DNA from 4 places in the Streptomyces sp. NPDC045431 genome. Region 4 is predicted to be linked to each of the others. Evidence: riboswitches for the same ligand, from Rfam matches in the RefSeq annotation. Region 4 holds a riboswitch; each other region holds the start of a gene.
The links. A riboswitch is a leader RNA that binds a small molecule or an ion and turns the genes downstream of it on or off. The one in region 4 is predicted to bind cyclic di-AMP.

Region 1 (7,186 bases), on a different contig from region 4:
AGGTAGCCGCCGGTCAGCGCCTTGCCCAGACACATGACGTCGGGCGCCACGCCCGCCTGCTCGGCCGCGAACAGCGTGCCCGTCCGCCCGAAGCCGGTCGCGATCTCGTCGAAGACGAGCAGGACGTCGTGCGCGTCGCACGCCTCCCGCAGCACCCGCAGGTACGCCGGGTCGTGGAAGCGCATCCCGCCCGCGCCCTGCACCACCGGCTCCACGATCACCGCGGCCAGCTCGTCCGCGTGGCGCGCGATCAGCTCCCTGAGCTCGTCCGCGTACGTCTCGTCGTACGCGGCCGGCGGCGGCCCCGCGAAGAGCTGCCGGGGGAGCACCCCGGACCACAGCCCGTGCATGCCGCCCTCGGGGTCGCAGACCGACATCGGCTGCCAGGTGTCGCCGTGGTAGCCACCGCGCCAGGTCAGCAGCCGCTGCTTGGGCGGGCGGCCGATCGAGCGCCAGTACTGCAGGCACATCTTGACGGCGACCTCGACCGCCACCGAGCCCGAGTCGCACAGGAACACGTGGCGCAGCGGCTCCGGCGTGATCTCGACCAGCCGGGTGGCCAGCCGCACGGCGGGCTCATGGGTGAGTCCGCCGAACATGACGTGGCTCATCCGGCCGAGCTGCCCGCTCGCGGCCTCGTTGAGCACCGGGTGGTTGTAGCCGTGGATCGCGGACCACCAGGACGACATGCCGTCGACCAACTCGTGCCGCCCGTACGCCGGTTCCGTGAGCCGCAGCCGTACGCCGGAGGCGGACTCGACGACCAGCGGGTCGGTACGGCCCGGCATCGGGCTGTACGGGTGCCACACGTGGGCCCGGTCCAACGCGACCAGTTCGCGGTGGGGGAGCGGCTCAGGCATTGGGCGCCAGGTCCGTACCGGCGCCACGACGGCGCACCGCGACGAGGTCGGGGCGGGCCGTCTGCGGCTCGGCCACCGCCGGTGCCACCGCCGGAACCTCCGCCGGAGCCTCCGCGTCCGACCCGCACACCGAGCCGGAGCCGCAGCCGCCGCCCGAGGAGCCACAGGACGCGGCGTCCGAGCGGTGCTCCGGCAGCGTCGTCGTGTCCGTGCCCTCCACCTCGAAACCGGCGTCCGCGATCATCTCCAGGTCCGCCTTGCCGGCCTGGCCCTCGCTGGTGAGGTAGTCGCCCAGGAAGATCGAGTTCGCGAGGTGCAGCGCCAGCGGCTGGAGCGTGCGCAGGTGCACCTCGCGCCCGCCCGCGAGCCGGACCTCGACGTCCGGGCAGACGAACCGGACCATCGCCAGGATGCGCAGCGCCCGCTGCGGGGTGAGGTTCCACTCCTTGGCGAGCGGCGTGCCCTCGAAGGGGATGAGGAAGTTCACCGGCACCGAGTCCGGGTCCAGTTCGCGCAGCGCGAAGACCACGTCCACCAGGTCCTCGTCGCTCTCGCCCATGCCCGCGATGAGCCCGGAGCAGGCGGACAGGCCCGCGGCGTGCGCCTTTTGCACCGTATCGACGCGGTCCGCGTAGGTGTGGGTGGTCGTGATGTCCCCGTACGTCCCCTCGGACGTGTTCAGGTTGTGGTTGTACGCGTCGGCGCCCGCCGAGCGCAGCCGCTCCGCCTGGCCGTCGGAGAGCAGGCCCAGGCAGGCGCAGACCTCGACGCCCTCGTTCTCTTCCTTGATCGCCGCGATGGTCTGCGAGACGCGGTCCACGTCCCGGTCCGTCGGCCCGCGGCCACTGGCGACCAGGCACACCCGCTTGGCACCGCCCGCGACGCCCGCGGCGGCCGCCTTCGAGGCCTCCTCCGGCTTCAGCCAGGTGTACTTGAGGATCTCGGCCTTGGACCCGAGCCGCTGGGAACAGTACGAGCAGTCCTCCGGGCACAGGCCCGACTTCAGATTGACCAGGTAGTTGAGCTTCACCCGGCGCCCGAACCACTTGCGCCGCACCTTGCCGGCCGCGGCCACCACATCGAGCAGCTCGTCGTCGGAGGTCGCCAGCACGGCGAGCGCTTCTTCGCGGGTCGGCAGCTCGCGCCGAAGCCCCTTGTCCACCAGCGTGTTCAACAGGTCCATGGCGCCGATCCTGTCCTACGGCACACCCCCTGGCCAAGGAGGAACCGGACAAGAGAGCGGCTGAGCGGTGTGTGTATGACCACACTGTGCCCCCCGCTGTCCCGGGCTAGGGTCTGTGCGCTGCCTACAAAAGGGACCCGACCCATGCCGCAGGAAGACCCCTTCGACTGGACCGACGCCGAGGCGCGCCGCCGCACGGACGCCGGTCTGGTACGCGTGCTCCGCCCCCGGCCCGCCGAGCCGGAGCTGCTCGACCTGGCGAGCAACGACTACCTCGGCCTCACCCGCCACCCCGCCATCACGGAGGCGGCCGCCGAGGCCGCCCGCCGCTGGGGCGCCGGCGCCACCGGTTCGCGCCTGGTCACCGGCACCACCGAGCTCCACACCGAGCTGGAGCGCGAACTGGCGGACTTCTGCGGCTTCGAGGCCGCCCTGGTCTTCTCCTCCGGGTACGCGGCCAACCTGGCCGCCCTCACCGCGCTCAGCGCCCGCGGTTCCCTCATCGTCTCGGACGCGGGCAACCACGCCTCGATCGTCGACGGCTGCCGCCTCTCGCGCGCCGAGACCGCCGTCGTTCCGCACGCCGACCCCGACGCCGTGAACAAGACCCTCGGCACCCACCCCGGCCGCCGCGCCCTCGCCGTGACCGACTCGGTCTTCTCGGTCGACGGCGACGCGGCGCCGCTGGCGGAACTCGCAGCCGCCTGCCGCGCGCACGGCGCCGCGCTGGTCGTCGACGACGCGCACGGCCTCGGCGTGCTGGGCGACGGCGGGCGCGGGGCGCTGCACGCGGCGGGGCTCGCGGGCGACGCGGACGTCGTCGCCACGCTCACGCTGTCCAAGTCCCTGGGCAGCCAGGGTGGAGCGGTCCTCGGCCCGGCGCGCGTGATCGACCACCTGGTCAACGCCGCGCGGACCTTCATCTTCGACACGGGCCTGGCCCCGGCCGCGGCGGGCGCCGCGCTCGCGAGCCTGCGTCTGCTGCGCGCCGAGCCGGGCCTGGCCGGCCGGGCGCGTACGGTCGCGGCCACCTTGCACGGGCGGCTGACGGCGGCGGGCCTGACCGCCGTGCGGCCGGACGCCGCCGTCGTCTCCGTACGCGCCCCGTCGCCGGAGCAGGCCGTGCGGTGGGCCGCGGACTGCCGCGCCGAGGGGCTGGCGGTGGGCTGCTTCCGGCCGCCGTCGGTGCCCGACGGGATCTCGCGCCTGCGGCTCACCGCCCGCGCCGATCTGACAGAGGTTCAGATCGAGACGGCCGTGGCCACGATCCTCCGAACGGCGCCGGACCCGGCGCCGGTCAGCCCGCCTGCTTCAGGGAGCTGACGAAGGACGTCCAGGCCGCCGGGGAGAACCGCAGCGGCGGCCTGGCGGTGTCCTTCGAGTCGCGCACGGCCAGCCGCGCGGCGTCGAGACGGGCCGCCTCGACGCAGTTGTTCATGCCCACGCTGCGGCTGCTGCGCCGCCACTGCGGGCCATCGTGGTGTGCGAGGTAAGCAGACATGTGGGGTGCCTCTCCCTGGGGGGTCTCTCGCCGATCAGGCGGGATCAGCGCGAGAACCCCTACGCGCCGTCACCGATCCCGGCGATGAGTTCCGACGACTCCTCGGGCGTCAGGGCGTGCGCCTGCATGGTGCGGAACGCGGCGCTGTACGCCTCGAGGTCTTCCGTGCGTTCGAGATAGAGGCTACTCGTCAAGTGGTCGAGAACCACCACATCCAGATCAGACATGTTCGCGAAGGAGAAAATAACGAAAGGCCCGGAGAGGCCGACGTACCCGCCCACCGCGAACGGCAGCACCTGGAGCCGCACATGGGGCAGGTCCGCCAGCTCCCGCAGCCGCCGCAGCTGCGCCCGCATCACCCCCGGGCCGCCCACCTGCCGCCGCAGCACCGCCTCGTCCAGTACCGCCTCCAGGCGTAGCGGCGGATCGCCGAACAGCACCTCCTGGCGGGCGAGCCGCACCTCCACCAGCGAGTCGACCGCCGTCACCGGCAGCCCGTCCAGCGCCGCGCGTGTCACCGCCCGCGCGTAGTCGGCCGTCTGCAGCAGGCCCGGCACCACCGAGGTCTCGAGTGTGCGCGCCGCGCACGCCTGCGACTCCAGGCTGATGAAGTCCTGGTACTGCGGCGGCAGCACGCCCCGGTACGCGTGCCACCACCCCGTGCCGCCGCCGTCCGCGGCCGCGCCGGAGAGGGCCTCCACCAGCGCGCGCTGGCGCGGTTCACGTACGCCGTAGGCGTCGAGCAGCCGTGACACGTCCTCGCCCGTCACCCCGCTGGCACCCGTCTCGATCCGGCTGACCTTCGACTGGTGCCAGCCGACGAGCCGGGCCGCGTCCCGGCTGGTGAGCCCGGCTCTCAGGCGCAGCCGCCGCAACTCCTCGCCGAGCTTGCGGCGCCGCACCGCCGGACCGTGCCGCGTGCCCCGCACGACAGCCCCACCTCCCGCCCTCCGGAACGCTGGACCAACCCGCCAGTCTGCCCGCCGGAACCGCTCTCGCGTAGCAGGGTTCACCGCTTCGAGCGACAGATATATGCATATCTTGGGGGATCGGCCCCACCTGGGGCGACATAAGTGGCACTCTGGCGCGAAGCGCAATCCGAGGCCGTCCTCGCACAACATCCGCTCCCTGTCGGAGTCCGGCCCCGGTGGGAAAGGGACAGCGTCGCCATGGCAGACCACCAGGAAGCATCCGTCACTCTGCCGAGCGATCCAGCCTCGGTCTCCGCAGCCCGCAGATACGTGGCGGACGTTCTTACCGAATGGGGCCTGCCGGCCGAGTCCGACACGGCGGACGCGGTACGGCTGATCGTCTCCGAGCTCACCACCAACGCCGTCCAGCACACCTTCGGGCAGTCACCGACCTTCACGGTGGACATCCGGCTGGAACGGGACGAGCAGCTGCGCATCGGTGTCACCGACAGCCACCCGCGCTGGCCGCAGCGCCTGCCCGCGGCCGTGCAGCAGGACAACGGCCGCGGCATGGTCATCATCCGCTGGCTCACCGCCGAACGCGGTGGCCGCCTGACGGTCACTCCGACCGGTGAGGGCGGCAAGACGGTGTGGATCGCCCTGCCCTGGTCCGTCCCCGTCCGGGGCTGAGCGCCCGCCCGGTACGGCGGCGGCCCCGTACCGCCTGGGCGTGCGGTACGGGGCGTACGAGCCGTCGCGTCAGCGCACGCGCCCGTAGTAGACCGACTTCGACCAGATGCGGTCGAGCTTGACCACCGAACCCGACTTCGGTGAGTGCCAGATCTTGTTGTCCCCGGCGTACAGGCCCACGTGGTAGACGCGTCCACCGGAGTGGAAGAAGACCAGGTCACCCTTCTGCCGCTGCGACGTGGAGATGTGGCGGGTCTTGTTGTACTGCTGCTGCGCGGTGCGCGGCAGCGTCTTGCCGGCCTTCTTGTACGAGTAGAGCGTGAGGCCGGAGCAGTCGAACCGGGACGGGCCCGCTGCCCCGTACGCGTACGGGGAGCCCTTCTTCGACGCGGCGACGTTCAGCGCCTTCGTGGCGTGCGTCGCGGCGGCGGCCTCGGCCTGGGGGACGGCGCCCGGCGCCAGCATGGTGCCGCCGACGGCGGCGAGCGTCAGTGCCGAGACGGCACCGGCTCGGGACAGCAGAGACGGGACATGAATCTGCGCGGTCATAGCGCAACCCTTCGTCAGCCGCCTGTGAAGGATGACCTGTCGGGTTCGGGCTGGCGAAGTTGCCCGGCCGCTGACGCGGCTTCACCCCAAGGGGCGGCCATGGTGCGCTCGCCCCGGACTGCTTGGGTCCTCCACTCCTGCCGATCCACTCCTGTCGACCAGTCGTCCGGACGGCGGCAGGACTCGGCGTCCGCCCGGGCCGCCCCGCCGCGGTGGCGGGGGCTTGTCGTCGAAGGGATCTTGACCCATGACAGGGCGAAATTCCGAGTCGAAACGGAAGTTTGTGAGGCTCCTCACGACTGATCCATTCGAGTGGACAGAGGCGTTTTGGCGCGACGCGACGGCCGATTGATGATCCGTGGACCAGCGGCGGAAGGTGATGTTCCGCCAGATGCGTACACCATGGGCGCAACTCGTACAGTGCGTAATTCCCTCGTTTGCGTACGCCGAACGAGGGTGGCTCATCGGCCCTTCTGCGCCCATCCGTGCTACGCCGAAATCCCTCATCAGGCGGGCTCCTGAGGGGGCGTCATCCGCGCAGCCCGACATTCGCCATCGAGAACGCACGGCGCACGCGCCAGCGTCCGGGTGTGCGCCTCGCCCTCCCGTGGTCATGCGTCGAGCGCAGTGCTCCCGCGGTGCGGCCGTGCGCCCGCCGAGCGCCCGGTTGACCCCACTCCGGGGGTCGGAAGCGTGCGGGATCGTTTCATCGTCCTCGTGCGGGTGACCGGGCGCGTATCCGGGGTGTGGGGGTGGGTAGCCAGGGGCCGACTCGAGCCAACCGGCGAGTCAGAACCCGTCACCCCGCCACAGGGAGGGAACCCGTATGCGTCGCATCGCGGCCGTCGTCCTCGGAACCATCGCACTCCTCGGATCCACCGTCACCACCGCCTCGGCGGTGGCGGTGCCGGACCCCACCGCCGTCCTCGACTGCGTCACCACCAGCGCGACCGACCTGACCACCATCGTCGACCCCGCCGCGCCCGCCCTCCCCTCGGAGGTCCCGGGCGCGAGCTGCCTGGCCGTCTGAGGCGGGCACCGCGGCTCGCCGGGCGGCACGGGCGCACCCGTACCGCCCGGCGAGCGGCCGCGCCTCGTATACGACCCGCGCTGCGGGCCCGGCGGGTGGCCGCTCGTGTCCCATGGCCAGGCAAAGCGGTAGTTAACCTGCTGGAAAAACTTCTGCCCGAGATTGAAATATCTCTCCCTCACAATCGTTTCCGCAGGTCAACAGAGTGTTGAAGCCGGATAGGGTCCCGCTGCCGCCCGGGGTCGTGCCGGGCGGGAACATGTGAGGTGAAACGTGCAACTGAGCCCGCACGAGCAGGAGCGCCTGCTCATCCATGTCGCTGCCGACGTGGCGGAGAAGCGCAGGGCACGCGGGGTGAGGCTCAACCACCCCGAGGCCGTCGCCCTCATCACCGCGCACATCCTGGAGGGGGCCAGGGACGGCCGGACCGTCGCCGAGCTCATGGCGTCCGGGCGCAAGGTG
Region 2 (7,186 bases), on a different contig from region 4:
CGCTGGCCCTGCCCGGCACGGGCGCGATCTGGACGCGCGGCCGGCGCGGTCCGGAGTTCCGGCCGGGCGGCTGGGAGGGCACCCCGAACACGGCCGGTGTCGTCAGCCTCACGGCGGCCCTCGACTGGCTGGAGGAGGCGGGCACGGACCGCATCGAACGGTGGACCGTGGCCCTGGCGGCCCGGCTGACCGACGGACTGGCCCGGATGGACGCCTACGAGGTGCTCGGCTGCCGCTCCAGCCTGGACGCCGCCTCCACGGTGCAGCGCCGCAGACACATCGTCACCTTCCGGCACCGCGGGATCGGCTCGCAGGACCTCGGCTTCATCCTCTACAGCCACGGCTTCATGGTGCGCTCCGACAGCCACTGCCAGGCGGGGACGGACCCGGAGGACGGCTCGGTGCGGATCAGCCTGCACGTGTACAACGCACCCGAGGAGATCGACGGGCTCCTCGCCACGCTCGCCAGTCTGCAATGATTTCCATGACCGTTTAGAGGTGTGGTGAGAAGGCAGGGGCGCGAGAGGACATGAGTGTCAGTACGGTGGCGGCCGCGCGATGGGTGGACCGCTGGGAGAGGCAGCAGCAGCGCTACGCGGTCGACCGCGAGGAGGCGTTCACCGTCATCGCCGACGTCGTCGAGGGCGTGACGGCGGAGCGGCGGGCGCCCTTCGTCCTCGACCTGGGCAGCGGGCCCGGCTCGCTGGCCGCGCGACTGGCCCGCCGCATGCCCCGCGCCCGGGTCGTGGCGGTCGACGCCGACCCGCGCCTGCTGGAGCTCGGCCGGGCCTACTACGGACCGGCCGTGCGGTACGTGGAGGCCGTCATCGGCGAGCCCGGCTGGCTCGACGCCGCCGGGACGGACGGGCCGGTGGACGCGGCCGTCTCCACGACGGCGCTGCACTACCTCAGCGAACGGACCCTGCGCCGGGTCTACCGCGACCTCGCCGGGCGGCTGCGCCCCGGCGGGGTCCTCGTCAACTGCGACCACATCTGTCCCGACTCCGCCAAGGTCGGCGAGCTGGCCCTGCACATCGGGCGGCGCCGGGCCGAGCGGGAACCGGCCGTCGCGGACGAGGACTGGGAGACCTGGTGGTCCGGGGTCGCCGCGGACCCGGAGCTGGCCGCCCTGTTCTCCGCCCACCGCCACCACCGGCACCCGCGCTGCGAGGGCAACGACCTGACCCTCTCCGGGCACCTCGCCCTGCTGCGCGAAGCGGGCTTCGAGGAGGCGGGAGCCGTCTGGCAGTTCGGCAACAACCACGTCCTCGTGGCCGTGCGCTGACCACGCGCCGTAGCGTCACGGCTCCTTCACGCAACCGCCCCGCCCCGCCGGTCGCGCGACCGGCGGAGCGGGGTCAGCATGGGAACGTGACATGGGCATCGTGGACGACGGTCCGGGTCTACGCCGGACGCGGTGGCGTGAGCACCGACACGGTCGGTGTCATCACCGGTGAACTCGACGTGCACACGACCTGGGTCGACGGCGAGGCGCGGGTGGCCGTGCAGCACAGCGGGGCCTCCGACTGGTTCCCGATGAGCGGCAGCCCCGTGCCGTGCTCGTCGGAGGAGGCCAGCCGCGTGCTGCACGACGCCGTCGTGGAAGCCGTACGGTCCGGCGGCGGGGCGACCGTCCCCCGTCAGTAGGCGCCCGTCAGTAGGCGCCGAAGACGTTGTCGATCGACCCGTACCGGTCGGCCGCGTAGTTGCAGGCCGCGGTGATGTTGGCGACCGGGTCGTACGGGTCGGTCGACGTGCCGGGCACGTGGTACGCCCGGAACGTCGGGTCGATGACCTGGAGCAGGCCCTTGGACGGGGTGCCCGCGGCGGCGTTGGAGTCCCAGTTGTTGATGGCCAGCGGGTTGCCCGAGGACTCGCGCATGATGTTGCGGTGAATCCCGTCGTACGAGCCGGGAATGCCGCGCTCGGCCATGATGGCGAGCGCTTCCTTGATCCAGCCGTCGAGGTTGTTCGCGTACGTCGCGGGCTTCGCGAGCGCCGGCCGCACGGTGGAGCGGCTGGCCCGCTCGGCGGCGGCGGGCGCGGCGGGCGCGGCCTTCGCCTTGGCCTTCGCGCCGATGGTGAGCTTCATGCCGGGGCGAATGAGCGACGGGTTGTCGCCGACCACCGACTTGTTGTCCTCGTACAGCTTCTTCCAGCCGCCGCTGACGCCACGGTCCGCCGCGATCTCGGAAAGGGTGTCACCCGCGACCACGGTATAGGTGGCGGGTTTCGCCGGGGCCTTTTCCACGGCCGCGGAAGGCACCGCGTTCGGCACCGCGTTCGGTGCCGCCTCGGCTGCGGTCGCGCCGAAGAGGGGAAGGGCGAGTGCGGCGCCGCCCGTGCCCGCGGCGGCGACACGGCGGGCGAGCGGATTGTTCTTGGGGCGGCGGTGCTTACCCTGTGCGGGCATGGCGGATTCCTCTCCGTCGCCTGCGAGGTGAGCTGTCGGGTTCGGGCTGGAGATGCCCGGCCGTATCCGCACGCGACCGCGTGCGCACATGACTTCACCCCAAGCCGTTCCGTATACACGGACCGGCGGCTTACCTGGTTCCCCCGCTCCTGCCGTACGTCGGTGGTGGGTGGGTGCGGTTTCCGGACGGCGGCAGGATTCGGCGGTCCGACCGGATTGCGGTGACGGTAAGCGAGAGCCTCGGGCCGGAACAAGTCGTGAAGAGCGCACGCGCGATTACGGAAATGCCATGAAGGGAGTTCTGCCGGAAAGTCAATTCCCTGTCCCAGCAGGGGAAATGCGGTGCGGAGGACGTGCACCCCGAATAACGGGAGGTGAGTCATGTCACGGCGCGAGCAAATCGCCCTCGGGGTCGCCTTATCGGAGAACCGAGGCGAGTCGGACGAACATGTGTGAAACCAGAGATGTTCGGGCGAAAGGTGCGTCTTGTGGGGCGGGGGAGCGGTGAGTGTCGTGCCGGTTACTCGCGAGGAACGTCCGACGTCAACTAAGGTGAGCGCCCCGATCGGCTCCACCTGCGGATCTCATGCGCAAGGCGGCTTCGCCATGCCGATCGAAGGAAAGTCCTCCAACCAGGACGCACATCTCAGTGCAGGGCGACGTGGTGTCGGCAACTCCGCCAGACGTCGGCTCCGTACGGGCCGGCGAGGCCTCGTCCTGACACATTCCGGGCTCCGAGGCGTCGGCTCCTCTCTCATTCACCTACCTCTCGTAAGGCAAGGCAGAGATGGCACGAGTCTCCCGACGGCACTCCGGGACGCAGACGCATCCCGTCGACGAACTGCTCCCCCTCCCGCAGCTCACGCTCTACGGCTTCCAGCACATCCTCGCGTTCTACGCGGCGGCCGTCATCGTCCCCGTACTCCTCGGCAACGCCCTCGGGCTCTCCGACGAGCAGCTGGTCCACCTGGTCAACGCGGACCTGCTCACCTGTGGCATCGCCACGATCATCCAGGCGCTCGGGGTCTGGCGGATCGGTGCGCGCCTGCCCCTGGTGCAGGGCGTGACCTTCACCGCCGTCTCCCCCATGGTCGCGATCGGCATAGGCGCGGGCGGTGGTACCGCCGGTCTGCTGGTCGTCTACGGCGCGGTCATCACGGCCGGCATCGCCACGTTCCTCTTCGCGCCGTTCGTCGGCCGGCTGGTGAAGTACTTCCCGCCCGTCGTCATCGGCACGATCCTCACCATCATCGGCATCACGCTGATCCCGGTGGGCCTCCAGAACGCCGCCGGCGGCTCCCACCTCATCGGCGACCCCGCGTACGGCTCCGGGAAGAACCTCGCCTACGCGCTCGGCACCCTGCTCCTGATCCTGGTCGTGGTCCGGCTCGGCAAGCCGTTCCTCGGCAGCCTCGCCGTGCTCATCGGGCTCGTCGTGGGGACGGCCGTCGCCTGGCTCCTGGGGGACGCACACTTCGACGCGGTGGCGGACGCCGACTGGTTCGGCGTCACCACGCCCTTCCACTACGGCATGCCGCAGTTCGAGCTGCTGCCCATCATCGCCATGGTCGTCGTCATGCTGATCACGATGGTGGAGACGACCGGCGACGTGTACGCCATCGGCGAGATCTCCCGGAAGAAGGTCGACAGCGACACCGTCACGCGCGCGCTGCGGGCCGACGGCGTCTCCACGATGCTGGGCGGAATATTCAACTCTTTCCCTTATGTGGCATTCGCGGAGAACATCGGACTCGTCCGCATGTCCAAGGTGGTGAGCCGCTTCGTGGTGGTGGCCGCCGGTGTCTTCATGATCCTGCTGGGGCTCCTGCCGAAGGCCGGCAGCCTGGTCGCCGCGATCCCGCACCCCGTGCTCGGCGGCGCGGCGATCTCGATGTTCGGCATGGTCGCGGCGGTCGGCATCCAGATCCTCGCCAAGGTGGACCTGCGCGAGGAGCGCAACGCCATCATCCTGGCGGTGAGCCTCGGCGCGGCGATGCTGCCCACGACGGTCAAGCCGTTCTTCGAGCGCATGCCGGACGACGTACGGGCGGTGCTGGACAGCGGCATTACGCTGGGTGGTCTCACCGCCCTCGTGCTGAACCTGTTCTTCAACGCGTTCACGCGGCGCAAGGCGATGGAGATCGACTGGGAGGACTACGAGGACGAGACCCCGCCCGCCGGGCCCACCCACCCCGCCGCCCAGTCGGCCCCCGGCGCCGGCGCGTGGCGCTGAGCCCTTCTCGCGACGGCGCGACAGCGCAGCGCGGCAGGACGACCGACGGCCCCCGGACATCCGGGGGCCGTCGGCCGTCCTGCGCCTCCTGCGCCTCCTGCGCCTCCTGCGCCTCCTGCGCCTCCTGCGCCTCCTGCGCCTCCTGCGCCTCAGAAGCCGCGCGGCGGCGGCTCGTCGCCCACCTCGCCGATCAGCTCCCAGAAGTGGTCCACGAGCCGGTGCAGGAACGCCGAGCGCTCCGCGGCGACCTCCTTCAGCCGGGAGTCGTCGTTGCGGGCCATCAGGTGGCCCATGTACCGCTCGGCGAACCCCGCGAACTCCGTGTGCATCGTGCGCAGGGCGTCGCCCACCGAGGTCTCGTCGACGACGACGATCTCCGCGACGGGCGTCACGTACGCCTTCCAGCGTCCCTCGATGGCCGTACGCAGCAGCCCGGCCAGCTCCTCGTCGCGGCCCATGATGCTCACCAGCCTGCGCAGGGACAGCCCCAGGGCCTCCACCAGAGCCCTGGTCTGCCGGATGTCGCCGTCCCAGCGGTGCGCCGCCTCCGCCGCCCGGTACGCGGCGGGGTCCATGCCGATCCGGTCCGCCAGCCGCTCCACGCTCAGCTGCCGGGCCAGCCGGTGTTCCGCCAGCGTGCGCGGCTCGATCCCCATGAGCGCGGTGGCGGGGCACCACAGCACGTCGGCGAGGGCGAAGAGGTGGGTTTCCGAGGGGAGATGGGAGCCCTGTTCCCAGGCGGCGATCAGGTCCGGGTGGACGGGAACACCGCACGCCGCCATGGACTGGGCCACCTGTGAGGTCGTCAGGCCCATCCGGGCTCGCGCCGCTCTGGCCTCTCGGGGGGAGAAGGGAGTGCTGTACACGAAGGACACCTAAGGGAGTGGATGAACATCCAGGAGCGGGCAGGCTAACAGATGCTCCAGTGGTAGGAAGCGTCAACTTCCCTTAGATCGCAAGGCGATATGGCTTTGTAGGCTTTCGTTCGATGGTCGAACGTTTCCGGTCGGTAGTCGGACGGCGACGGTGCGGGCGGTCTTGCCGCGAGGGGTCCGCCGGCTGGAAAGTACGGTCATGACGATGGTCGTACTGGTGGGGACCCTGGACACCAAAGGGCTGGAGTACGGATGGCTGCGCGAGCGGCTGCTACGGCGGGGCGTGGACGTCCTGGTCGTCGACACGGGGGTGGCCGGATCCCCGCGGATACCCGCCGACGTGGAGCGCGCCGAGGTGGCCCGGGCCGCCGGCGTGGACCTGGAGGCGCTCCGCGCCCGGGGCGACCGCGGCGCGGCCGTGACGGCGATGGCCAGGGGCGCCGAGGCGACCGTCCTGCGGCTCCACCGCGAGGGGCGGCTGCACGGCGTGCTGGCCATCGGCGGCAGCGGCGGCACCTCCATCGCCACCCGCGCGATGCGCGCCCTGCCGCTCGGGGTGCCGAAGGTGATGGTCTCCTCGATGGCGGCGGGCGACGTCTCGCCGTACGTCGGTTCCAGCGACATCACCATGATGTACAGCGTGGTCGACATCGCCGGGGTGAACCGGGTCTCGGCCCCGATCCTCGCGAACGCCGCCGACGCGGTCGCCGGCATGGCCGAGGGCTTCGCGGCGGCCTCCCGGGCGCTGGTCCCCGCCGAGTGGGGCGCGGACGGCGGCGCGCCGCTGGTCGCGGCGAGCATGGCGGGGGTGACCACCCCGGGCGTCGACGCGGCCCGCGAGCGGATGACGGACCTCGGCTACGAGGTCCTCGTGTTCCACGCCAGCGGCGCCGGTGGCCGCACCCTCGAAGCGCTGGCCGGGCAGCGGCTGTTCGCCGGCGTCCTGGACCTGACGGTCTGCGAGCTCGCCGACGACCTGTGCGGCGGCATCCTCACCGCCGGGCCGGACCGGCTCGCCGCCGCCGGGCGGGCCGGCGTGCCGCAGGTGGTGAGCCCGGGCGCGCTCGACATGGTGAAGTTCGGCCCCGTGGACACCGTCCCGGCGCGGATGCGCGACCGGCACGTCCACGTACACAACCCGTCCATCACGGTGGTGCGGACGACGGAGGAGGAGTGCGCCGAACTGGGCCGCCGCGTCGCGGTCAAACTGCGCGCCGCCACCGGCCCGACCGCCCTGTGCCTGCCGCTGCGCGGGCTGTCCACGCTGGGTGCGCCGGGCGGGCCGTACCACGACCCGGCCGCCGACAAGGCGCTCTTCGACGCCCTGCGGGACGGCGTGCGGGGCAGCGCGGTCGAGGTCGTCGAGGTGGACACGCACCTCAACGACCCGTCGTTCGGCCGCGCCGCCTCCGAGCTGCTGCACCGGATGATCGGCGGCCGGTGAACCTCAGACGAGGGTCTCCGACTTGGCGATGAGCAGGTCCATGAGCGAGAGCAGCGTCTCGCGCACGTCGCCCCGGCGCCGCGCGTCCAGCAGGAGGACGGGGGTGCCGGGGTCGCGCAGCCGCAGCGCCGCCTTGATCTCCTCGGCGGTGTACGGCTGTTCGCCGTGGAAGCAGTTCGCGCCGACCACGAAGGGCAGCCCGCGGCTCTCGAAGAAGTCGA
Region 3 (7,186 bases), on a different contig from region 4:
CCGGCGGGCACCTGGGGCCCAACCTGGGCGTCGTGGAGCTCACCATCGCCCTGCACCGGGTCTTCGACTCACCGGCGGACCGCGTCCTGTGGGACACCGGCCACCAGTCCTACGTCCACAAGCTGCTCACCGGCCGCCAGGACTTCTCCAAGCTGCGCGGCAAGGGCGGCCTGTCCGGCTACCCGTCCCGCGCGGAGTCCGAGCACGACGTCATCGAGAACAGCCACGCCTCCACCGTCCTCGGCTGGGCCGACGGCCTCGCCAAGGCCAACGAGCTGCGGGGGAGGACCGACCACGTCGTCGCCGTCATCGGCGACGGCGCGCTCACCGGCGGCATGGCCTGGGAAGCGCTCAACAACATCGCCGCCGCCAAGGACCGTCCCCTCGTCATCGTCGTCAACGACAACGAGCGCTCCTACGCCCCGACCATCGGCGGCCTCTCCAGCCACCTCGCCACCCTGCGCACCACCGACGGCTACGAACGCTTCCTCGCCTGGGGCAAGGACGTCCTGCGCGGCACGCCCGTCATCGGGCAGCCGCTGTACGGGTCGCTGCACGGCGCCAAGAAGGGCTTCAAGGACTTCATCGCCCCGCAGGGACTCTTCGAGGACCTGGGCCTGAAGTACGTCGGCCCGATCGACGGCCATGACGTCGAGGCCGTCGAAGCGGCGCTGCGCCGCGCCAAGCGCTTCCACGGCCCCGTGCTGGTGCACTGCCTGACCGAGAAGGGGCGCGGCTACCCGCTCGCCCTGGAGGACGAGGCCGACCGCTTCCACGCGGTGGGCGCGATGGACCCGCTGACCGCCGCGCCGCTCGCCCCGGCCGGCGGACCCTCCTGGACGTCGGTCTTCGGCGACGAGATGGCGGCCATCGGGGCCGAGCGGCCCGACGTCGTGGCGATCACCGCGGCGATGCTCCAGCCGGTGGGGCTGGCGGCGTTCGCCGAGCGCTTCCCCGACCGGGTCTGGGACGTGGGCATCGCCGAGCAGCACGCCGCCGTCTGCGCCGCCGGGCTCGCCACGGCCGGGCTCCACCCGGTGGTCGCCGTGTACGCCACCTTCCTCAACCGCGCCTTCGACCAGGTGCTGATGGACGTCGCCCTGCACCGGCTGGGCGTCACCTTCGTCCTGGACCGGGCGGGCGTCACCGGCACCGACGGCGCCTCGCACAACGGCGTGTGGGACCTGTCGGTCCTCCAGGTCGTGCCGGGCCTCAGGATCGCCGCCCCGCGCGACGTCGGCCAGCTGCGGGCGCAGCTGCGCGAGGCGGTCGACGTGCCGGACGCGCCGACCGTGGTCCGCTTCCCGAAGGAGGCGGCGGGTCCGCCGGTCCCGGCCGTGGGGCGCATCGGCGGTATGGACGTCCTGTACCGGCCCGACCACGGCGAAGCCGACGTGCTGCTGGTGGCCGTCGGCGTCATGGCCCCCGTCTGCCTCCAGGTCGCCGGGCTGCTGGGCGAACGCGGGCTGCCCACCACCGTCGTCGACCCGCGCTGGGTCAAGCCGGTCGACGATCAGCTCGCGCCGCTGGCCGAGATGCACCGCCTCGTCGCCGTCGTCGAGGACGGCAGCCGCGCCGGGGGTGTCGGGAGCGCGGTCGGGCAGGCGCTGCGCGACGCCGGGATCGACGTACCGCTGCGCACCTTCGGCATCCCGGAGCAGTTCCTGCCCCACGCCAAGCGCGGTGAGGTGCTGGCCGATGTCGGACTCACCCCCGTCGAGATCGCCGGACGGATCAGCGCCGCGCTGGGCAGCAGCACCGCGCCGGCACGCAAGGAGAACGAAGCATGAGCAAGAAGTTCGATCTGGCGGCGCTGCTCGCCGACCGCGGCGCCGAGCGCTACGACCTTCACGCCCGGCACCTCAACCACCAGCTTCCGCGCATGCTCCACACCATCGGCTTCGACAAGGTCTACGAGCGGGCCGAAGGCGCCTACTTCTGGGACGCCGACGGCAACGACTACCTCGACATGCTCGCCGGCTTCGGCGTGATGGGCGTCGGCCGCCACCACCCCGTCGTCCGCAAGGCCCTCCACGACGTCCTCGACGCCGAGCTGCCCGACCTCACCCGCTTCGACTGCGCCCCGCTGCCCGGCCTGCTCGCCGAGAGGCTGCTGTCGTACTCGCCGCACCTGGACCGCGCGTTCTTCTCCAACAGCGGCACGGAGGCGGTGGAGACCGCGCTCAAATTCGCCCGGTGCGCGACCGGCCGGCCGCGCGTCGTCTACTGCGCGCACGCCTTCCACGGCCTGACCACCGGCTCCCTCTCGGTCAACGGCGAGGACTGCTTCCGCGACGGCTTCGCCCCGCTGCTGCCCGACACCCCGATCGAGCTCGGCGACCTGGACGCGCTGGAGCGCGAGCTGAAGCGGGGCGACGTGGCCGCCCTCATCGTCGAGCCCATCCAGGGCAAGGGCGTGCACGAGGCGCCGCCCGGCTTCCTGCGCGCCGCCCAGGAGCTGCTCCACCGCCACAAGGCGCTGCTCATCGCCGACGAGGTGCAGACCGGGCTCGGCCGGACCGGCGACTTCTACGCGTACCAGCACGAGGACGGCGTCGAGCCGGACCTGCTGTGCGTCGCCAAGTCGCTGTCCGGCGGCTACGTGCCGGTCGGCGCCACCCTCGGCAAGGACTGGATCTTCAAGAAGGTGTACTCGTCGATGGACCGGGTGGTCGTCCACTCGGCCAGCTTCGGCTCGAACGCCCAGGCCATGGCGGCCGGCCTGGCGGTCCTCTCCGTCCTGGAGGACGAGGAGATCGTGGCCAACGCCCGGCTCACCGGTGAACTGCTGAAGACCCGGCTCTCGGCGCTGGTGGACCGCTACGAGCTGCTGCACGACGTACGCGGCCGGGGCCTGATGATCGGCCTGGAGTTCGGCCGCCCGTCCTCGCTGGGCCTGCGCAGCCGCTGGACCATGCTCCAGGCTGCCCGCAAGGGGCTGTTCGCCCAGATGGTCGTCGTCCCGCTGCTCCAGCGCCACCGGATCCTCACGCAGGTCTCCGGGGACCGCCTGGAGGTGATCAAGCTGATTCCGCCGCTGATCATCGGGGAGCGGGAGGTGGACCGGTTCGTGGCCGCCTTCACCGCCGTCATGGACGAGGCCCATGCGGGCGGCGGCCTGATGTGGGACTTCGGCAAGACGCTGATGAAGCAGGCGGTCGCCAACCGCTGATCTTTTTGCCTCCGAGGCAAGAAAATTGCCTCTCGGGTCTCTTCCTGGCGCAATGGGGGCATGACCACCCCTGCCGGGGCTCCGTCCCCGGAACCGGAAGACCGGAGCGAGCCGCTGCCGGACGTCGCGCCCCGGCTGCGCGAGCTGCGCCGCCGCCGCGGCCTCACCCTGGAGTCCGCGGCCCGGCGCGCGGACCTGTCACCCGCGCACCTCTCCCGCCTGGAGACCGGTCGGCGCCAGCCCTCGCTGCCCATGCTCCTCGGCCTCGCCCGTGTCTACGGTACGACGGTGTCCGAGCTGCTCGGCGAGGTGCCGCCGGAGCGCGACCCGATCGTCCGCGCCGGGCGCGCCGAGCCCGTGGAGGCGGACGGCTGGACGTACCACCAGGCCGGCGGCGCGGGCCGCGCCCTGCAGGCCCTGCGCGTGGAGGTGCCGTACGCCGCCGGGCAGAGCGATCTCGTACGCGTCCACCCGGGGGAGGAGTGGCTGTACGTCCTCACCGGCCGGGTACGGCTCGTGCTCGGTGACGTGGTCCACGTCCTGGACCCCGGCGACAGCGCGCATTTCGACTCGCTGACCCCGCACCGCATCGCCGCGGCCGGCCGCCGCGGCGCCGAGCTGCTCTTCGTGCACACGCTGCTGCGGAGCGCCGCGGCAGACCTGTGCCTCGGCGGCACCGGCACCCACCGCTGACGGACCCCCGGAGAGGGAGAACCCCATGTCCTACGAAGTGAAGTTCCCGCGCGGGCTCGTCATCCGGCTCTTCGCCTACCTGGTGGCGGGCCACCTCTTCGCGGCGTTCCTGTACCTGCTCTTCGCGCTGGGCACCGGCTGACGGCGGCCCGCCCGGGCCCGGGGCTCAGCCCGCGTCGACGAGCCGCTCGCGCAGCCGCTCCCGCGTCTCGGGCGCCAGCTTCAGGCCCTCGGAGAGGTACCGCTCGGTCGTGCCCCAGGTCTCCTCGATCGTCGCGAAGGCCGCCCCCAGGTACTCCAGGCGCGCGTCGAAGAGCGGGCTGAGCAGCTCCATCACCTCGGGCGACATACCGGCCGGGGAGCTGTCGCTGCGGTGCACCTTGTAGCGGCGGTGCGGGTCGTTGGACTTGAGGTAGTCCGCCTCGATGGCCTCCCGCTCCACGCCGACCGCGAGCAGCGTCACCGCGATCGACAGCCCCGCCCGGTCCTTGCCCGCCGCGCAGTGCATCAGCGCCGGGACGCTGTCCTCGGCGAGGGCGTGCAGCACACGGCTGTGCTCCGCCGTGCGCTCCTTGATGATCATGCGGTACGACTCGGACATCCGCGCCGCCGCCTGGCCGTCCGCGAGGATCGAGCGCAGCTGGTCGAGGTCGCCGTCACGGACCATCCGCCAGAACTCGGCGCCGTCGGCCGGGTCGGTGAGCGGGATGTTCACGTTCCGGACGCCGGGGAGCTCGATGTCCGGGCCTTCGAGCTTCTGGTCGGCGGCGTTGCGGAAGTCGAAGATCGTGTGCAGCCCGAGGGAGCCGAGGAACGCCGCGTCCTCACCGGTGGCGTGCGCCAGGTGGCCGCTGCGGTAGAGCCGCCCGTGCCGGACGCGGAGCCCGTCCACCGTCGGCAGCCCGCCCACGTCCCGGAAATTACGCACACCGGACAGATCGGGCTCGCTCGACGGGGCCTGCGGCACCTGCTGCGTCACGGGGACTCCTCCGCGTCTGACGTCGGCGCCGGCCGCCGACGATGTCGCGATCCGACGATACGACATTGGGTTCCCGGGGCAATCATCCGCGCGGCCGTGGCCGCGGCCGCCGCGACGGCTCGTCGAGGTATGACGCTTCTGTCCGTATTGGGGCGTTCGGCATAACCTGCCCCGATAGCAAGGGAGATGGGTCTCGGCACGTGAGCAGCGTCATAAAAGTGACCGTCCGTGGCCGGGCTTCTTCCACAATTCCCCTGCACCCAGCGGGAATTCATGATCCGTAATCCACGGAGGGTGACCGGTATTCCGTAGCGGTACGGCGCAAAGGAATGCACGAGGGAAAGCGGCGGCTTGTTCGCGCCGACCCGGCTGTCCTACGGTCACCGCAATCCGGCCGGACCGCCGAATCCTGCCGCCGGCCCGGAATTCAGCACCCACCCACGTGTGGCAGGAGCGGGGGACCCAAGGTAAGTCCGCCGAGCCCGGAATTCCGGGACCGGCTCGGGGTTAAGTCGCGTCACCACGCGGCCGGGCATCTCCAGCCCGAACCCGACAGCTCACCTCGCAGGCGCCGGAGAGGAATTCGCCATGCCCGCCAAGGGTAAGCACCGCCGTCCCAAGTCCAGCACGCTCACGCGTGGTTTCGTCGCCGCCAGCACCGGTGGCGCGGCCATCGCCCTCCCGCTGCTCGGCGCCACCGGTGCGCACGCCGCGGAGCAGAGCGCCGCGCCGGCGACCGCTCCGCAGCAGGTCGTCGCCGCCGCGCAGACCACCCAGGCCGCCGCCAAGCCCGCGCCCCGTACGTACACCGTGGTCGCCGGCGACTACCTCGCCAAGATCGCCCACAACAAGAACGTCAAGGGCGGCTGGCAGAAGCTGTACAAGGACAACCGCGAGGTCATCGGCGAGGACCCGTCGCTGATCCTGCCGGGCATGGAGCTCACCCTCGGCGCCAAGGCCGCCCCGGCCAAGGCGAAGCCGAAGGCCGACGAGGACCGCAGTGAGGCCCGCGCCTCCCGCTCCGCCGCCAAGCCCCAGGCCCCGGCGGCCAAGGCCGCCCCGGCGCAGTCCGCCCCGAAGAGCAGCGCCTCGGGCTTCACCGCCCCGGTCGACTCCTCGATCACCACCCCCTACCGCGCCTCCGGCTCCATGTGGTCCTCCGGCTACCACACCGGTGTCGACTTCGCGGCCTCCTCCGGCACCAGCGTCAAGGCCGTCGGCCCCGGCACCGTCGTCTCGGCCGGCTGGAGCGGCTCGTACGGCAACGAGGTCGTCATCAAGCACACCGACGGCACCTACTCGCAGTACGCCCACCTCTCCCAGCTCTCCGTCTCCTCCGGCCAGAGCGTGAGCGGCGGCCAGCAGATCGGCCTCTCCGGCTCCACCGGCAACTCCACCGGCCCGCACCTGCACTTCGAGATCCGCACCAGCCCCAGCTACGGCTCGGACATCGACCCGCTGGCGTACCTGCGCCAGCACGGCGTCTCGATCTGACGCACCGTCGGCACACCGCCGATCCCGCCCCGCCCGGCACCGTGCCCCACGGTGTCGGGCGGCGGCGTATTCCGGCTTGGGTGAATCTTGACCGGTGGCGTATCTCACGCTACGTCAACCCCTCCTTACGGTCGCGTAGGTCACATGGAAGGAGGCAGGATGTGCTCCCGTGGCAGACGATTCGACCTTCAGAGACAGTGGCGTATTCGGGTCGTACGTGGCGATCGGTGACAGCTTCACCGAAGGCGTCGGAGACCCCGGACCCGACGGGACGTTCGTCGGCTGGGCCGACCGCCTGGCGGTGCTGCTCGCCGACCGGCTGCCCGAGCCCGACGACTTCCGGTACGCGAACCTCGCCGTACGCGGCCGGCTCCTCGACCAGATCGTCGAGGAGCAGCTCCCGCGGGCGAAGGAGCTCACCCCTGACCTGGTGACCTTCTGCGCGGGCGGCAACGACATCATCCGGCCGGGCAGCGACCCCGACGACGTGGCCGAGCGCTTCGAGCGGGCCGTCGCCGATCTGACCTCGGTGGTCGGCACCGTGCTGGTGACGACCGGCTTCGACACCCGCGGCGTGCCGGTGCTGCGCCATCTGCGCGGCAAGATCGCCACGTACAACGGCCATGTGCGCGCCGTGGCCGACCGCTACGGCTGCCCCGTGCTGGACCTCTGGTCCCTCAAGACCGTCCAGGACAGGCGGGCTTGGGACGCGGACCGGCTCCACCTGTCCGCCGAGGGCCACACCCGTGTCGCCCTGCGCGCCGGGCAGGTCCTGGGCGTGGAGGTGCCCGCCGACCCGGACCAGCCGTGGCCGCCCCTGCCGCCGCGCGGCACCCTGGAAGTGCGCC
Region 4 (7,186 bases):
CTGACCCGGGGCATCGACGGCGGCGTCCACGTCGGGCCGAACGCCGTGCCCGCGCTGGCCCGCGAGGGGTACGGCTGGACCACCGTCCGCCCGCGCGACCTCGCCGGGACGCTGACGTGGCCCGGCTCCTGGCACATCGCCCGCCGCCACTGGCGGTACGGCGCCGGCGAGCTGCGCCGGTCCGCGTCGAAGCGCGCCTTCACGGAGGCGGTGCGGCGCCTGCTGCCCGCGATCGGCCCCGGCGACCTGCGCCGCACCCCGGCGGGCGTCCGGGCGCAGGCGGTCCTGCGCGACGGCACGCTCGTCGACGACTTCCTGATCCACGAGGCGCCCCGCACGGTCCACGTGCTGAACGCCCCGTCGCCGGCGGCGACGGCGTCCCTCCCGATCGGCCGGGAGGTGGCGCGGCGCGCACTGGCGCAGCTGGGGTAGCCCGTCTCCGGAGCGGCCCACCGGGGCGCCCCGGGGCCCTTCGGCCCTGCCGCCCCGGTGGGCCGGGGCCGTAGAATCGGGGCATTGTGTCTGAGATCCGTGAAACCGCCGCGCCCCTCCGGCCCAAGGGTGAACCCCGCTTCCCCGAGGGTCCCGCGCCCGATCCCGCCGGGTCGCACTTCGAGCGGCGGATCCGCAGCTTCCAGCCCCGGCGCAGCCGCGTCACGCCCGGGCAGGCCGACGCCCTGCGCCGGCTGTGGGGCCGGTGGGGGCTGGACATCGACGGCCGGCGGGTGCTCGACCTGGACGAGCTGTTCGACGGGCTGCCGGTCGTGCTGGAGATCGGCTTCGGGATGGGCGAGGCCACCGCGCGGATGGCCGCCGACGACCCGACGACCGGCATCCTCGCGGTCGACGTGCACACCCCCGGCCAGGGCAACCTGCTCGCCCTCGCGGACCGGGCCGGCCTCACCAACGTGCGCGTGGCCAACGGCGACGCGATCATCCTGCTGCGCGAAATGCTGGCGCCCGACGCCCTCGACGGCGTGCGCGTGTACTTCCCGGACCCCTGGCCCAAGAAGCGGCACCACAAGCGGCGGCTGATCCAGCCCGAGTTCCTGACGCTCGCCGCGTCCCGCATGAAGCCCGGGGCGGTACTGCACTGCGCGACCGACTGGGAGCCGTACGCCGAGCAGATGCTGGACGTGCTGAGCGCCCACCCGGACTTCGAGAACACCCAGGCCGACGGGGGCTACGCGCCCCGGCCCGCCTTCCGGCCGCTGACCCGGTTCGAGGGGCAGGGACTGGACAAGGGCCACGTGGTGCACGACCTGCTGTTCCGGCGGCGGGCGGAGCGCGCGGACTCGCAGCCGTAACCAAAGCGTCGCGGGCTGTCAGTGGTCGTCGTTAGGGTCGTTGTGTGACCCACTCGTTCCCGCAACCCGCAGCGCAGGCAGCGCAACCGGCACAAGCGGCGCACCCGGGACAGCCGGCCCAGCCGGCTGTCCCGGCGTACGACCCCGAGCCGTCGTTCGAGGCCGTGCCCGAGCGCGCCCGCTGGCGCTACAAACCGCGGCGCCTGTGGCGCAGCCGGGTGGTGCGGCTCGGCTCGGTGTTCACCGTGCTCGCGCTGTGCGGGCTGGTGATCCTGGCGCTGGTGCGGGAGCAGACCGGCACGGAGGGCTTCCTGGTGGGACTGGGGCTCGCCCTGCTGCCCGTGCCGCTGCTCCTGGCGGCGTTCCGGTGGCTGGACCGGGTGGAACCGGCCCCCTGGCGGAACATGATCTTCGCCTTCTCCTGGGGCGCCTTCGCCGCCGCGCTCGTCGCGATCATCGCGAACACCTTCGCGCACCGCTGGATAGCCACCGCCACCGCCGATCCGACGGCCGCGGACACGATCGGCGCGACGGTCATAGCGCCCGTGGTGGAGGAGACCGCGAAGGCCGTCGCCGTGCTGCTGCTGTTCCTCTTCCGCAGACGGGAGTTCACGGGCGTCGTCGACGGCGTCGTGACGGCGGGTTTCACGGCGACCGGCTTCGCCTTCACCGAGAACATCCTGTACCTGGGGAACGCCTTCGGGGAGGACCAGCAGCTCGGGGCGACCGGCCTCGCCTCGGTCACGGCCGCGACCTTCTTCGTACGGGTCGTGATGTCGCCCTTCGCGCACCCGCTGTTCACGGTCTTCACCGGCCTGGGCTTCGGCATCGCCGCCGTCAGCGCGCGCCGCAAGCGCGTACGCCGCATCGCGCTGCCCCTGCTCGGGCTCCTGCTGGCGATGGGCATGCACGCGATGTGGAACGGCTCGGTGTCGTTCTTCGGCCCCTGGGGGTTCTACGCGGTCTACGCGGCGTTCATGCTGCCAGCCTTCGGGCTGATGACCTGGCTGGTGATCTGGACCCGCCAGCGCGAGCTGCGCACCATATCCGGCGAGCTGCCCGCGTACGCGGCGGCCGGCTGGCTCTCGCCCACCGAGCCGCTGGCGCTGGCCTCCATGCGGGCGCGCGGCCTGGCCCGCGGGTACGCGGCCCGCTCCTTCGGCCCGGCGGCGGCACGGGCGGTCGGCGAGTACGAGGCGTTCGCGACGACGCTGGCGTTCCTGCGCCACCGGGCCCGCAGGGGTGCGGCGGACCCGGACTTCGTGGCGCGGGAGCAGGAGCTGCTGCACCACCTGTGGCAGCGCAAGGCGGTGGCGGGCCCGGCCCTGACGTACGCGGCGCGCGCGACGGGCCGGGTGTGGGTGCCGCCTCCGCACCGGGACTACGACGGCTACAACCCGTACCGGGTCTGAGCGGCGTTGCGCGGGCGCGGCGGACCGAACAGGGAGACCGGCGGCCCTGGCGTCGGGGGGTGGAACGCCAGGGCCACCGGAGTGCCGGGGCGGCCGGGCCTCAGGGCCGGGCCGCGGACTGCCAGGCCTCAGGGGGCCGGGCCGCAGGGGGCAGCGGAGTGGCAGGCCTCAGGCGGGCGGGCCGGGCCTCAGACCGTCAGGCCCTTGCCGCGCAGCCACGCCAGCGGGTCCACGCCGGCGCCGCCCGCCGTGTGGATTTCCAGGTGCAGGTGCGGCCCGGTCACATTGCCGGTCGCGCCGACGCGCCCGATGGTCTCGCCCGTGCCGACCTTCTGCCCGGCGCCGACCGTCATCGAGGAGAGGTGGCAGTACCAGACCTCGGTGCCGTCCTCCAGCTCCAGGACGATCCGGTAGCCGTACGAGCCGGACCAGCCGGCCGACTTGATGGTGCCGCCGTGCACGGCCTTGGCCGGGGTGCCGGTGGGGGCCGCGAGGTCGAGGCCGGTGTGGTAGCCGGAGGACCACATGTTGCCGGCCTGGCCGTAGGTGGAGGTGATCGTGTACGAGGAGGTCGGCAGCGCGTAGCTGCCGGCGAGCTCGGCCAGGCGCTCGGCCTCCGCCTTGGCCGCCGCGGCGGCCTCGGCGGCCTCGGCCTTCGCCGCCGCCTCCGCCTTGGCCTTCGCCTCGGCGGCGGCCTCCTTCTCGGCGGCGGTCTGCTGGGCCTTGGCCGCGGCGGCCGCCTGCTCGGCGGCCTCCTTCTCGGCCGCGAGCTTCGCCGCCGCGTCCGCGGACGCCTGCTGCTGCTCGGCCTGCTGGAGGATGCGGGCCCGCAGGGCCTCGCCCGCGCTCGCACCGCTGTCGGCGCGGTCCCCGGCGGACCCTTCGGCGGCGGAGGACCCGGTGGTCAGCGGCGCGGCGGCCGGCTGGGCGTCGGCGGAGGCGCCGGATCCGTCGGACCCGTCCGCACCGTCATCGGCGCCGTCGTCGGAGAGCAGGGAGCCGATGCCCGGCATGGACTCGGCGTCCGGGAGGCTGTCGGCTATCGCACCGGGCAGGTCGGGCAGGGATATGGAGACCGGCGGCTTGTCCTGCGCGGTGGCCATCCCGCCCGCGCCGACGGCCGCGATGACGCCCACACCCAGGACGGTGGAGCTACGGGCCAGCCCGCCGCGCTGCTTGACCACGCGATGGCGGCCGCGGACGGGACGGACGGTGTCCTCGGTGGGGTTCCACTCCTCCCACTGACCCTGACTCTCAGCGGGGGAACCGGAACCGGGGCCCGGACCGAAGGCATCGACGAAATGAGGGGCCGGGGAGGCCGATGGGGCAGACGGCGCTTCGGGGGCAGGCCTGTTGGACGCCACGGGGGCGCACTCCTTTCCTTCCTTCTCGCCTACCGGGTTAGCTGACGGGTTCGGAGCAGGAAGGTCTCCTTCAGGCCGCGATGCGGCCCGATTCACCCCAAGGTGGTGGTTCCCCGGTTCCCTTGCGGAATTCGGCGCGCGCGCACGGTGCCGTCGCTCTTGCGTCGGCTGGGACGACCGCGCTGCGTTATCGAACGTTAATAGACGCGGGGCCGTGTTTCCAAGCTGTTCCTACTGATCATTAACTACTTAGCCCCTGGCATACCGCCCCACAAACGGGCATTAGCAGCCAAGTTGACTGCCCCTCACGCCCCGTGGGCCTCACCACACTTCCTGACGGTTCGTCAACTGTTATGCGGAGCGCTCCACGCCGATCACCCTCCGTGCGGGACCGTCCCGGCCCGCTGCCCCTGGGGCTTGGTCACCGCGAGCAGCGCGAGGTCGTCGGTCGTCCCCCCGCCCCCCGTATGCCGCCGTACGTCCTCGACCAGGGCGTCCAGCAGCTCCCCCGGCCCCGCGAAGCTCCGCCCCGCCAGCCACTCCGCCGGCTCGTAGAAGGCCCCGCCCGCGTCCCGCGCCTCGGAGAGCCCGTCCGTGTAGAAGAGCAGCGTCGCCCCGGGCGGGAACGGCACCTCGTCCGCGCGGTCGGGCCACGGCCCCAGGTCCACCATCCCGAGCGGCAGCGCGGGCTCGGTCGGCTCCAGCCGCTTCAGGCCCCCGTCGGCGTACAGCATCAGCGGCTCCGGGTGGCCGCGGTTGACCAGCCGCACCACCGCGTCGCCGCGCGCCACCTCGGCCAGGACGGCGGTGGTGAAGCCCTCGAAGGCGTCGAGCCCGTCACGCCGGGTCCCCTCCCGCGCGAGCGCCCGCTCCAGCCGCTGCGACACCCCCTCCAGCGAGCTCTCCTGCTCGGCCGCCTCCCGGAACGCCCCGAGCACGACCGCCACCGCCTCGACGGCGCCCATCCCCTTCCCCCGTACGTCCCCGACCACCAGCCGCACCCCGTAGGGCGTGTCCTGCACGGCGTAGAGGTCGCCCCCGATGAACGCGTCCGCCTGCGCCGCCTCGTACCGCGCCGCCACCCGCAGGCCACCGATCCGCTCGGCCGGCGTCGGCAGCACGGCGCGCTGGGCGGACTCGGCGATGCCGCGGGCGGAGGCGAGCCGCTCATCGCTGCGCCGCACGACCCGGTTGATCATCAGCGCGAACGCCGAGACCGTGGCCAGGGTGACGAGCTCGGTGACGGACGGCGCCTCGTCCAGGGTGCCGCTGTGGAGGCGCAGTCCGGCCAGCGCCAGAAGGGCGGCGGTCCCGGCCACCAGCGTGATCCGCGCGGTGAAGAACGGCGCGGCGACGAGCGGGGCGGCGGTGAACAGCGGCACGGCCGTGAACCGGGGCGGCGTCAGCAGGTCGAACACCACCCCGCCGACGATCATCAGGACGGGCACCACCCGGAGGAAGCGGCGCACCTTCGCGCGCCGCGCGCTCCGACTCCAGGTCCTGTCGCCGTTGTCGCCCACGGTTACGGACGGTAGGCGGGCCGCGCGCACGCCGTCCGGAGCCGCGCCGCACGACGCCCCGCCATCGGCCGACCGGGCGACCAGGGCGTACGACATGCACATACGACGAAGGCCCGGTGCCTTGTGGCACCGGGCCTTCGTCATCAGTAGCGGGGACAGGATTTGAACCTGCGACCTCTGGGTTATGAGCCCAGCGAGCTACCGAGCTGCTCCACCCCGCGTCGGTGAACACCACCTTACGCCATGCGGAGCAAGATCATCTCCATTTACGCGACCGGCCTCCCGCGACCGGCCTCCCGCGACGGCCGCAGCCGACACCCTCGGGCGACGCAGCCGGCACCCTCACGCACCCGGCACCTTCGCGGTGCTGATCGCGATGCGGTTCCAGGTGTTGATGGTGAAGATCAGCGCGAGCAGCCGCCCGAGCTCGCCCTCCTCGAAGTGGGCGGCGGCGCGCGCGTACACCTCGTCCGGCACGCCCCCGGCCGCGACCAGCGTGACGGCCTCGGTCAGGGCGAGGGCGGCCCGCTCCCGCTCGGTGAAGAAGTGCGCCGCGTCCCGCCAGACGGCGACCATGTGCAGCCGCTCCTCGCTCTCGCCGGCCTTGCGGGCGTCGGTGGTGTGCATGTGCAGGCAGTACGCGCAGCCGTTGAGCTGGGAGGAGCGGATCTGTACGAGCTCGACGAGGGCGGGGTCCAGGCCCTCGCGGGCGGCGGCGTCGAAGCCGATCAGGGCCTTGAACGCCTGAGGTGCGGCCTTCGCGAAGTTGATCCGGGAAACGGTGTCCGTGTGCGTGTTCGTCTTCGTCATGACCATGAATCTACGGGCCGGAAAGACCCCTTGTAGGGTGCATTTCCATGCCGGAATCTCGGGTCAATTCACCGGACCGTCCCTGGTCCGAAGCAGCCGAACGCATCGGTGCCGACCTCCACCTGGAGCTGTCCCCCACGGGCAGCCGCCGCGCCGCGCTCACCACCGCCCTGCGCGACGCCGTACGCGACGGCCGGCTCGCCCCCGGCACGCGCCTGCCGCCGTACCGCTCGCTCGCCGCCGACCTGGGCCTGGCCCGCAACACGGTCGCCGACGCGTATGCCGAACTCGTCGCCGAGGGCTGGCTCACCGCCCGCCAGGGCTCCGGCACCCGGGTCGCCGAACGCGCCGCGCCCGTGAAGCCGCCCCGTGTCCCGAAGAAGTCCCCGGCCCTCCCCGCCGCCACCCCTACGCCCCGCCACGACCTGCGCCAGGGGACCCCCGACGCCTCCTCCTTTCCCCGCGCCGCCTGGCTCACCTCGGCCCGCCGCGCGCTGAACGCCGCCCCGAACGAAGCCTTCGGGCCCGGCGATCCCCAGGGCCGGATCGAACTGCGCACCGCGCTCGCCGCCTACCTGACACGCGCCCGCGGCGTGTACACCGACCCCGAGCGCATCGTCGTCTGCTCCGGCTTCGCGCACGCGCTGCGGCTGCTGTTCGGCGGCGGCGTCCTGCGCGGGCCGCTCGCGGTCGAGTCGTACGGGCTCGGCTTCCACCGCGCGCTCCTCCAGGCCGCCGGCGTCCGCACGGTTCCGCTCGGGCTCGACGAGGAC

Region 1: linked by a shared signal. The riboswitch ahead of AB0A69_RS14770 (C40 family peptidase) and the one ahead of AB0A69_RS33275 (M23 family metallopeptidase) in region 4 are both predicted to bind cyclic di-AMP.
Region 2: linked by a shared signal. The riboswitch ahead of AB0A69_RS19995 (LysM peptidoglycan-binding domain-containing protein) and the one ahead of AB0A69_RS33275 (M23 family metallopeptidase) in region 4 are both predicted to bind cyclic di-AMP.
Region 3: linked by a shared signal. The riboswitch ahead of AB0A69_RS04615 (LysM peptidoglycan-binding domain-containing M23 family metallopeptidase) and the one ahead of AB0A69_RS33275 (M23 family metallopeptidase) in region 4 are both predicted to bind cyclic di-AMP.

What each region holds. Positions count from the first base shown of each region.
Region 1 covers NZ_JBEZAQ010000005.1:245,748-252,933, reverse strand. The annotation lists gene AB0A69_RS14800 (adenosylmethionine--8-amino-7-oxononanoate transaminase) at 1-860, opposite strand, end outside; gene bioB (biotin synthase BioB) at 853-2,043, opposite strand; gene AB0A69_RS14790 (8-amino-7-oxononanoate synthase) at 2,188-3,366, shown strand; gene AB0A69_RS14785 (DUF397 domain-containing protein) at 3,341-3,544, opposite strand; gene AB0A69_RS14780 (helix-turn-helix transcriptional regulator) at 3,604-4,473, opposite strand; gene AB0A69_RS14775 (ATP-binding protein) at 4,714-5,145, shown strand; gene AB0A69_RS14770 (C40 family peptidase) at 5,215-5,694, opposite strand; cyclic di-AMP (ydaO/yuaA leader) riboswitch at 5,699-5,880, opposite strand; gene AB0A69_RS14765 (hypothetical protein) at 6,521-6,724, shown strand; gene AB0A69_RS14760 (urease subunit gamma) at 6,998-7,186, shown strand, end outside.
Region 2 covers NZ_JBEZAQ010000009.1:40,291-47,476, forward strand. The annotation lists gene AB0A69_RS19980 (aminotransferase class V-fold PLP-dependent enzyme) at 1-479, shown strand, start outside; gene AB0A69_RS19985 (class I SAM-dependent methyltransferase) at 530-1,285, shown strand; gene AB0A69_RS19990 (hypothetical protein) at 1,372-1,647, shown strand; gene AB0A69_RS19995 (LysM peptidoglycan-binding domain-containing protein) at 1,655-2,413, opposite strand; cyclic di-AMP (ydaO/yuaA leader) riboswitch at 2,418-2,588, opposite strand; gene AB0A69_RS20000 (nucleobase:cation symporter-2 family protein) at 3,201-4,646, shown strand; gene AB0A69_RS20005 (transcriptional regulator) at 4,796-5,512, opposite strand; gene AB0A69_RS20010 (Tm-1-like ATP-binding domain-containing protein) at 5,721-6,965, shown strand; gene AB0A69_RS20015 (ATP/GTP-binding protein) at 6,969-7,186, opposite strand, start outside.
Region 3 covers NZ_JBEZAQ010000002.1:54,077-61,262, reverse strand. The annotation lists gene dxs (1-deoxy-D-xylulose-5-phosphate synthase) at 1-1,790, shown strand, start outside; gene AB0A69_RS04635 (aspartate aminotransferase family protein) at 1,787-3,172, shown strand; gene AB0A69_RS04630 (helix-turn-helix domain-containing protein) at 3,233-3,865, shown strand; gene AB0A69_RS04625 (DUF6126 family protein) at 3,891-4,007, shown strand; gene AB0A69_RS04620 (tyrosine-protein phosphatase) at 4,032-4,844, opposite strand; cyclic di-AMP (ydaO/yuaA leader) riboswitch at 5,270-5,428, shown strand; gene AB0A69_RS04615 (LysM peptidoglycan-binding domain-containing M23 family metallopeptidase) at 5,433-6,338, shown strand; gene AB0A69_RS04610 (SGNH/GDSL hydrolase family protein) at 6,508-7,186, shown strand, end outside.
Region 4 covers NZ_JBEZAQ010000034.1:14,167-21,352, forward strand. The annotation lists gene lhgO (L-2-hydroxyglutarate oxidase) at 1-432, shown strand, start outside; gene trmB (tRNA (guanosine(46)-N7)-methyltransferase TrmB) at 519-1,307, shown strand; gene AB0A69_RS33270 (PrsW family intramembrane metalloprotease) at 1,352-2,719, shown strand; gene AB0A69_RS33275 (M23 family metallopeptidase) at 2,908-4,083, opposite strand; cyclic di-AMP (ydaO/yuaA leader) riboswitch at 4,095-4,230, opposite strand; gene AB0A69_RS33280 (PP2C family protein-serine/threonine phosphatase) at 4,458-5,519, opposite strand; tRNA gene AB0A69_RS33285 (tRNA-Met) at 5,751-5,824, opposite strand; gene AB0A69_RS33290 (carboxymuconolactone decarboxylase family protein) at 5,946-6,419, opposite strand; partial or broken gene AB0A69_RS33295 (aminotransferase class I/II-fold pyridoxal phosphate-dependent enzyme) at 6,461-7,186, shown strand, end outside.